3 regions of the Streptomyces sp. NBC_00887 genome follow, and region 1 is predicted to be linked to each of the others. Evidence: riboswitches for the same ligand, from Rfam matches in the RefSeq annotation. Region 1 holds a riboswitch; each other region holds the start of a gene.
What was found. Region 1 has a riboswitch for cobalamin ahead of OG844_RS21065 (ribonucleoside-diphosphate reductase subunit alpha). Riboswitches for the same ligand answer to the same signal wherever they lie in the genome.
Positions count from the first base shown of each region.

Region 2: another riboswitch for cobalamin. It lies ahead of OG844_RS34820 (prenyltransferase/squalene oxidase repeat-containing protein); the one in region 1 lies ahead of OG844_RS21065 (ribonucleoside-diphosphate reductase subunit alpha).
Region 3: another riboswitch for cobalamin. It lies ahead of OG844_RS13210 (CbtB-domain containing protein); the one in region 1 lies ahead of OG844_RS21065 (ribonucleoside-diphosphate reductase subunit alpha).

Region 1 is NZ_CP108788.1:4,654,805-4,657,059, reverse strand. Features, by position in the region: gene OG844_RS21065 (ribonucleoside-diphosphate reductase subunit alpha) at 1-1,451, opposite strand, end outside; cobalamin riboswitch at 1,589-1,720, opposite strand; gene OG844_RS21060 (GNAT family N-acetyltransferase) at 1,766-2,255, opposite strand, start outside.
Region 2 is NZ_CP108788.1:7,634,673-7,636,927, forward strand. Features, by position in the region: gene OG844_RS34820 (prenyltransferase/squalene oxidase repeat-containing protein) at 1-945, opposite strand, end outside; cobalamin riboswitch at 1,051-1,184, opposite strand; gene OG844_RS34825 (hypothetical protein) at 1,346-1,858, shown strand; gene OG844_RS34830 (PHB depolymerase family esterase) at 1,840-2,255, opposite strand, start outside.
Region 3 is NZ_CP108788.1:2,893,971-2,896,225, reverse strand. Features, by position in the region: gene OG844_RS13220 (4'-phosphopantetheinyl transferase) at 1-570, shown strand, start outside; gene OG844_RS13215 (histidine phosphatase family protein) at 485-1,087, opposite strand; adenosylcobalamin (AdoCbl) riboswitch at 1,223-1,320, shown strand; gene OG844_RS13210 (CbtB-domain containing protein) at 1,365-1,580, shown strand; gene OG844_RS13205 (CbtA family protein) at 1,607-2,255, shown strand, end outside.

The DNA of each region.
Region 1 (2,255 bases):
ACCGTGGCGTCCAGCCGCTCCCAGTCCATCTCCCCGCCGACGACGAACGCGCCGAGGTTGACCGAACCCAGGTTGCAGACGGCCGTCTCGCCGTCGTCGGTGACCTCGAGGATCTCCGTGCACAGGTTCGACGAGTGCACGACCCTGCCCGGTTCGGCGGTCTGGTTCGCGGTCCGGTTGGAGGCGTCCTTGAACGTCATCCAGCCCTGACCGGTCTGGGCGAGCGTCCGCATCATCCGGCCGTACAGCTCACGGGCGGGCATCGTCCTGCGGGCCAGGCCCTTGGCCTCCGCCGCACGGTAGGCGGCGTCGAACTCGTCGCCCCACAGGTCGACCAGTTCGGGGGTGTCGGCCGGGGAGAACAGCGACCACTCGGTGTCCGCGTCGACACGGCGCATGAACTCGTCGGGGATCCAGTGCGCCAGATTCAGGTTGTGCGTGCGGCGCTGGTCCTCGCCCGTGTTGTCGCGCAGCTCCAGGAACTCCTCGATGTCCGCGTGCCAGGTCTCCAGGTAGACGGCGGCGGCGCCCTTGCGGCGGCCCCCCTGGTTGACCGCGGCGACCGAGGCGTCGAGCGTCTTCAGGAAGGGCACGATGCCGTTGGAGTGCCCGTTGGTGCCACGGATCAGCGAACCCCGGGCGCGGATCCGGGAGTACGAGAGGCCGATGCCGCCGGCGTGCTTGGACAGCCGCGCCACCTGGTGGTAGCGGTCGTAGATCGAGTCGAGCTCGTCCAGCGGGGAGTCCAGCAGATAGCAGGAGGACATCTGCGGGTGCCGGGTACCTGAGTTGAACAGGGTGGGCGAGGAGGGCAGGTAGTCGAGCCGGCTCATCAGCCCGTACAGCGAGGCGACTTCGTCCAGGGCGCGCTCGGAGGAGTCCTCGGCGAGGCCGGCGGCCACCCGGAGCATGAAGTGCTGCGGTGTCTCGATGACCTGGCGGGTGAGCGGATGGCGCAGCAGGTAGCGGCTGAACAGCGTCCGCAGCCCGAAGTAGCCGAAACGGTCGTCGGCGCCGTCGGCGAGAGCCTGCCCGGTCAGCGCGTCGAGGGCGTCCGCGTGCAGCGTGACGAACTCTGCCGTACGGTCCGCGATCAGGCCCTCGCGGTGGCCGACGGCGACCGAGGCGGAGAAGGAGACAGCGCCCTGGCCGGCGGCCTCGTCCGCGATGGTTCGGGTGAGGAGCCGTGCGGCGAGCCGGGAGTAGGCGGGGTCCTCGGAGATCAGGCCCGCGGCGGCCTCGGTGGCCAGCGAGCGCAGTTCGGCCTCGTCCGACCGGGCGTTGCGGCCGCGCAGCGCGGCGGCGGCGACCCGTCCGGGGTCGGTGTCGGGCAGATCGACGGTGAGGTCGGTCAGGGTCCGCAGCAGTGCGGTACCGGGCCCGTCGGGCGTGGCGTGCGCGGACTCGGCTGAATCGACCGCTGAAACCGGATCGGCTGGCGCGATGGTCACTGGGACTACCCCTCGCTCGGCTCGGGGCCGGCGGGAGCGGGGGCAGCCGGGCAGGGCGGTACCCGGGAAGGGGGCAGCACTGCGCACGGCGTCCACCGGCCCTCCGCGAGGCCCGGACGTCGGGCGTCCGGTTCGGTCGAGCCGGACGCGCTGTCAGCAGGTCTTCGGACTTCCGGGTGCGTAGAAGCACACCGATCACACCGTTGCGGGACAGTTCCGGATTCGCACCGGATTCCCCTGCGGAGACAGCGAGCATGAGCATACATGTGGGGGCCGCCGGGCACGGCAGCCCCCACATGTTGTGTCGCGCTCGGTCAGAGCTCCAGGCGGAATGTCAGGAGCGAGATGTGCTCGACGGGCTTCCAGTCCCGTGCCGGAGTCCGTACGAAACCCAGGCGCCGGTAGATCCGATGAGCGCCGAGCATGGCCTGCTGCGTCGACAGGACGAGACCGGAGACGCCCTCCGTGGCCCGTGCCCGGTCGATACAGGCCCGTACGAGCGCCTCTCCCGCCCCGCGTCCACGGGCTTCGCGGGAGACGGCCAGCATCCGGAATTCGGCCTCGTCCACCCCGGCGATGTCCGCCCACGGGCTGCCGGGCGCCGCGTAGGTCACACCGCCGAGCAGTGTGCCCTCATCGTCCACCGCGACAAGTACCTCCGCCTCGGCGGCCCGGCGGCCGACCGCGCGCAGTTCCGTCAGATAGGGGTCGTCGGCGCCGAAGTCCAGCAGGTCGTCGGCGAGGTACGCCTCGGCGGTGATGCCGGCCAGCGCCTCGTGCTCCTGGAGGCCGACGGGCCTGATC
Region 2 (2,255 bases), 3.0 Mb from region 1:
GTTCTTCTGCAGATAGGTGACCGCTCCGGCCGCCTTGTCCTTGTGACCGGACGCGGCCAGGGCGACGACCGCGTCGGCGGTGTTGCCGAAGTCCGGCTGCGGCGCGGAGTCCTCGGCACCCGGCATCGGGGGGAGGTCCAGATGGCCCGACTCCGCGAGCGCGCCCGAGAGGTAGTAGGCGCCGTTCTGCGCGGACTGTTCGGCCGTGAGGCCGGTGCCCTCGTGGCAGACGGGGGCCTTCACCGCGTTGGAGTTGCCGGCGGCCAGGCCCTTGCCCATCGAGCCGAGCACCGCTGCCGCCGTGGCGTCCGCGTTGGCGGTGAGCTTGCCGTCCTTGTCCGGCTGGTACGCGAACGCGCCGCCGCCCTCGCCGCCGCACGGCAGGGCGAACGTCTGCAGCGCCGTGTACGGCGTCTTCCCCGATTCGGTCGTGATGTCGGCCAGCGGCACACCCGCGCGGGCCAGCGCTCCGATCACGACGGCGGTGGAGTTGGCGTCGCTCGGGCTGCCCGGGTTGTACCCCCAGCCGCCGTCCTCGTTCTGTACGGACTTGAGGAAGCCGACGCCCTTGTCCACGACCTCGCGGTGCACGGCCAGCTCGACCACGGCCTGGACCGCGGCCGCGGTCGCGTTGGTGTCCGCCACCGTCTTCGCGTCGCAGGGCTTGGAAGCATCGCGGTAGGAGGCGAAGGCGCCGTCGGCGCACTGCTGGCCCACCAGCCAGTCCACCGACTCCGTGGCGGGCGTGACCAGTTCGATCTTCTGGGCGAGGAAGGCCAGCGACTGTCGCCACACACCGTCGTACGTGGGGTCCTTCGTCCCGTACAGCCCGGCCGGCAGGTCCGCCGACGGGGAAGGACTCGGTGCGGCGACCGCTGCGGGGGCGGCTGCGGAACAGAGCACGGCGGTGATCGCGAGTGCTGCCGCGCGGCGGCGTACGGTCATGGCGGGCTGGGCCTCTCCTGCGAGGACCGGGCACAGGCACACGGATGCACCGGGCTCCGGCCCCGTATACCTCGACGGTGCCGGCCACCGGGGTTCCGGTGGCGCGAGCCGGTCACGCTCACGGACGGGGCATTCCGGCTCTCCGCCCCTGAGGCGGATGACGGCTGCGGGTCAGCGCCGGATTCGCACCGGCTTCCCCCCGTACGGGCATGATGACGACCCGCTCACTCTACCGGGGCGCTTCGGAGCCTCTGAGTGCGGACGGCTCCGCCCGCGGCGGACCTGCCGCAGGACGCCGGAGGAAAGGCCTTCCCAGCAGGTCAGAGCGCATGCGAAACTCCCGGCGGGGATCGCACGGGCACCCGCCCGTGGGGAGGAACGACCGGGGCGGGAAGCACCTGTGCGTACGAGAAGAACGGTGGCCGTGACGGCCGCGGTGAGCGCGTTCATGACCATGGCCGCAGGCTGCGGTCTCGTCGGCGGGAGCGAGGGTGCGCCGAAGGCGTCACCCTCGCCCACCGCACCGTTCACCAAGCAGACGGTGGGCGACGAGATAGCGGCCCTCGCCGACGCGGCGGGGCTCCCGCCCGGCGACACCTCCACGGCCGGCATGCCCGAGGGGGCCTGGCAGGACTGCGTGGCGCCCTGGACGGGGGACGCGCCCGCGGCGGACGCGGCCCGCGCCTTCGAGGCCACGGTCAAGGCGTTGCGCGGCCAGGACTGGGAGATCGTCTCCAGCCACGAGGAGCAGGACGTCACCTTCCGCACCCTCGCCAAGCGGGGGTGGAAGGTGTTCGCCCGGCACTACGCGATGGAGGGCTTCGGCACGGAGCAGATCGTGTCGCTCACAGCCGTCGAGGACGGCTGCGAGCTGCCCGAAGCGATCCGCGGCGACTACGAGGACCCGGCCTGACAACCGGAGTCCGCGATCACGAAGTGGCCGGCCGGTGACTCCCTGAGCGTGTGGGTGACGAACACGTTGTACAGCCCCATGTTCTGCGCGGAGCCGTTCGCGTACACGTAACCGCCCGAGGTGTACGCCCGCCCCGCCGTCACATGCGCGTAGTTCGTCGCGGTGAAGCACCGTGCGGGGGCCGAGCCTCCCGAGGTGGTCGCGGTCACCGCGGACGTGACGGCTCCGGCGGTGCCCGACGAGTCGGCCGCCGCCACGGTGTAGCGGTAGGAGACCCCGGCGGACAGCCCGGTGTCGGTGAAGGACGCCGATGCGGGCGAGCCCACCGCGGCGCCGTCGCGGTACACCTTGTACGAGGCCGCTCCCGCGACCGCGTTCCACGACAGCGACGCGGTGC
Region 3 (2,255 bases), 1.8 Mb from region 1:
GCGAGACGGGCCATGGCGGCCCTCGGGCTGCCTCCCACGCCGGTGCTGCGTGGCCACCGTGGGGCGCCCCTGTGGCCCGAGGGGATCGTGGGCAGCATGACGCACTGCGAGGGCTACCGAGCCGCAGCGCTGGCCCGGGCGTCCGACGTGCGCGCGCTGGGCATCGACGCGGAACCGGACGAAGCTCTGCCGACCGACGTGTGGGAGGTCATCTCGCTCCCCTCGGAGAGGCGGCGGATCGGCCCGGTCGCGGGCGGCGCGGCCCCCCACTGGGATCGGCTGGTCTTCAGCGCCAAGGAGAGTGTTTTCAAGACGTGGTACCCGCTCACAGGCATCGAGCTCGACTTCGACGAGGCGGAGATCGAATTCCGCCGGAGCGAAGGGGCTTGGCACCGGGGCACCTTCACGGCGCAGCTGTTGCGGACGGCGCCCGGGATACCGGGCACGTTCGAGGGAAGGTGGCTGGTCCAGGACGGGTTCGCGGTTACCGCGATCGCCCTGCCCCACGCTCCCCGCGTTCCTCCGGAGGGCGACCGCACCGCAGGTTCCACCGGCCGGACCGCCCGCTGAGCTCGGTGAGCGCGAGCGGGGGAACGTCCAGCCGCCAGAAGGCCTGTACCGGCAGAGCCAGCGCCTGGACCACCGCCGCGCGGACGACCGCGGGTTCGACCACGGCCATGACCCGCACGTCGCGGTCCCCGGCCAGGGTCTCCAGCCAACTGCCCACCCGGGCAGCCAGGTCCAGGAGCGACTCGCCCCCGTGCGGGGCGGCCGATGGGTCGGCCAGCCAGGCGGACACGGCGTCGGGTTCAGCGGCGCCGACGTCCGACAGTCGTTGACCGCTCCAGCGCCCCATGTGCCAGTCGCGGAGCGCGGGTTCGGCACTGGGGGCAAGTCCGAGCGCCTGAGCGGTCTGCAGGCAGCGCTCCGAAGGGCCGCGCGCATACCGGTCGGCTCCCGGTACGTCACCGGCGGCGTCCTCGGCCCTGCGCAGACCTGCCTCGTCCAACGGTGCGTCACCCTCGAAGCGTGCCTCTCTCGACGCCGCGTTCATGGCCGGTGAGATCAACATCACCCGTACCGTCATGCTCCGCCTCCCCTTCTTCAACAACTGCCCGATGCGTAGGCGCCCCATGGGAACACGGCTCGCGCCGCGGGCCGCGACCGGGACGGTTGCACCGTGGCGGCGCCCGAGCAACAGGCGGTATGGTCGCGGCAACCAAGACGAGGTGTGAACGGAAGTCCGGTGAGAATCCGGCACGGTCGCGCCACTGTGTACCCGCTCGTTCTGCGGGAAAGTCAGACCCGGCACCTTCGTCTCAGGCACCACGACAGGGACGCGTGTTCCCACAGGAGGTTCTGCCATGGCACATTCTGCTGCCCCAGCTGCGATCGCACCCGCGATCACCCCCATCTCCCTGAAGGCCATTGCCCCCTGGGCCGTCTTCTTCGGCATCCTGATGCTGGTCCTGCTGTACTTCGTCGGAGCCGAGCAGGGCGCCACCGCGGTCTTCGCGGGTGAGTCCGTGCACGAGTGGGTCCACGACGGACGCCACCTCCTCGGATTCCCCTGCCACTGAGATTCCGGGAATCAGGGGAACGTTCCATGAACTCCGTATCGGTCAGAGCTCTGCTCGTCCGCGGGATGCTGGCCGGCCTCGTGGCCGGTGCGCTCGCCCTTGCCGTGGCCTACTTCCTCGGTGAGTCCCGCGTGGACGCCGCCATCGCGCTGGAGGAGTCACACGCCCACGACCACGGCGGCGGCGAGGAACTCGTCAGCCGCACGATGCAGGCCACCGGCGGTCTCGCCACCGGTGTCCTCGTATTCGGCGTGGCCATCGGCGGCATCGCCGCACTCGTCTTCTGTTACGCCCTGGGCCGCATCGGCAGCTTCGGCCCCAGGGCCACGGCCGCGCTCGTCGCGGGTGCGGCCCTGCTGACGGTGTACGTCGTGCCGTTCCTGAAGTACCCGGCGAACCCGCCGGCTGTCGGGAACCCCGACACCATCGGACAGCGCACCGGCCTGTTCTTCCTGATGGTCGCTCTCAGCGTGCTGCTGGCCGTAGCCGCCGTGATCTTCGGCAAACGTCTCGCACCCCGCCTGGGCAACTGGAACGCGACGACTGCCGCAGGCGCCGGCTACGTCCTGCTGATCGGGCTCGCCTACGCCTTCCTGCCCTCGTTCAACGAGGTCGGAACGGACTTCCCGGCCAGCCTGCTGTGGGAGTTCCGGTTGTCCACGCTCGCCGTCCAGG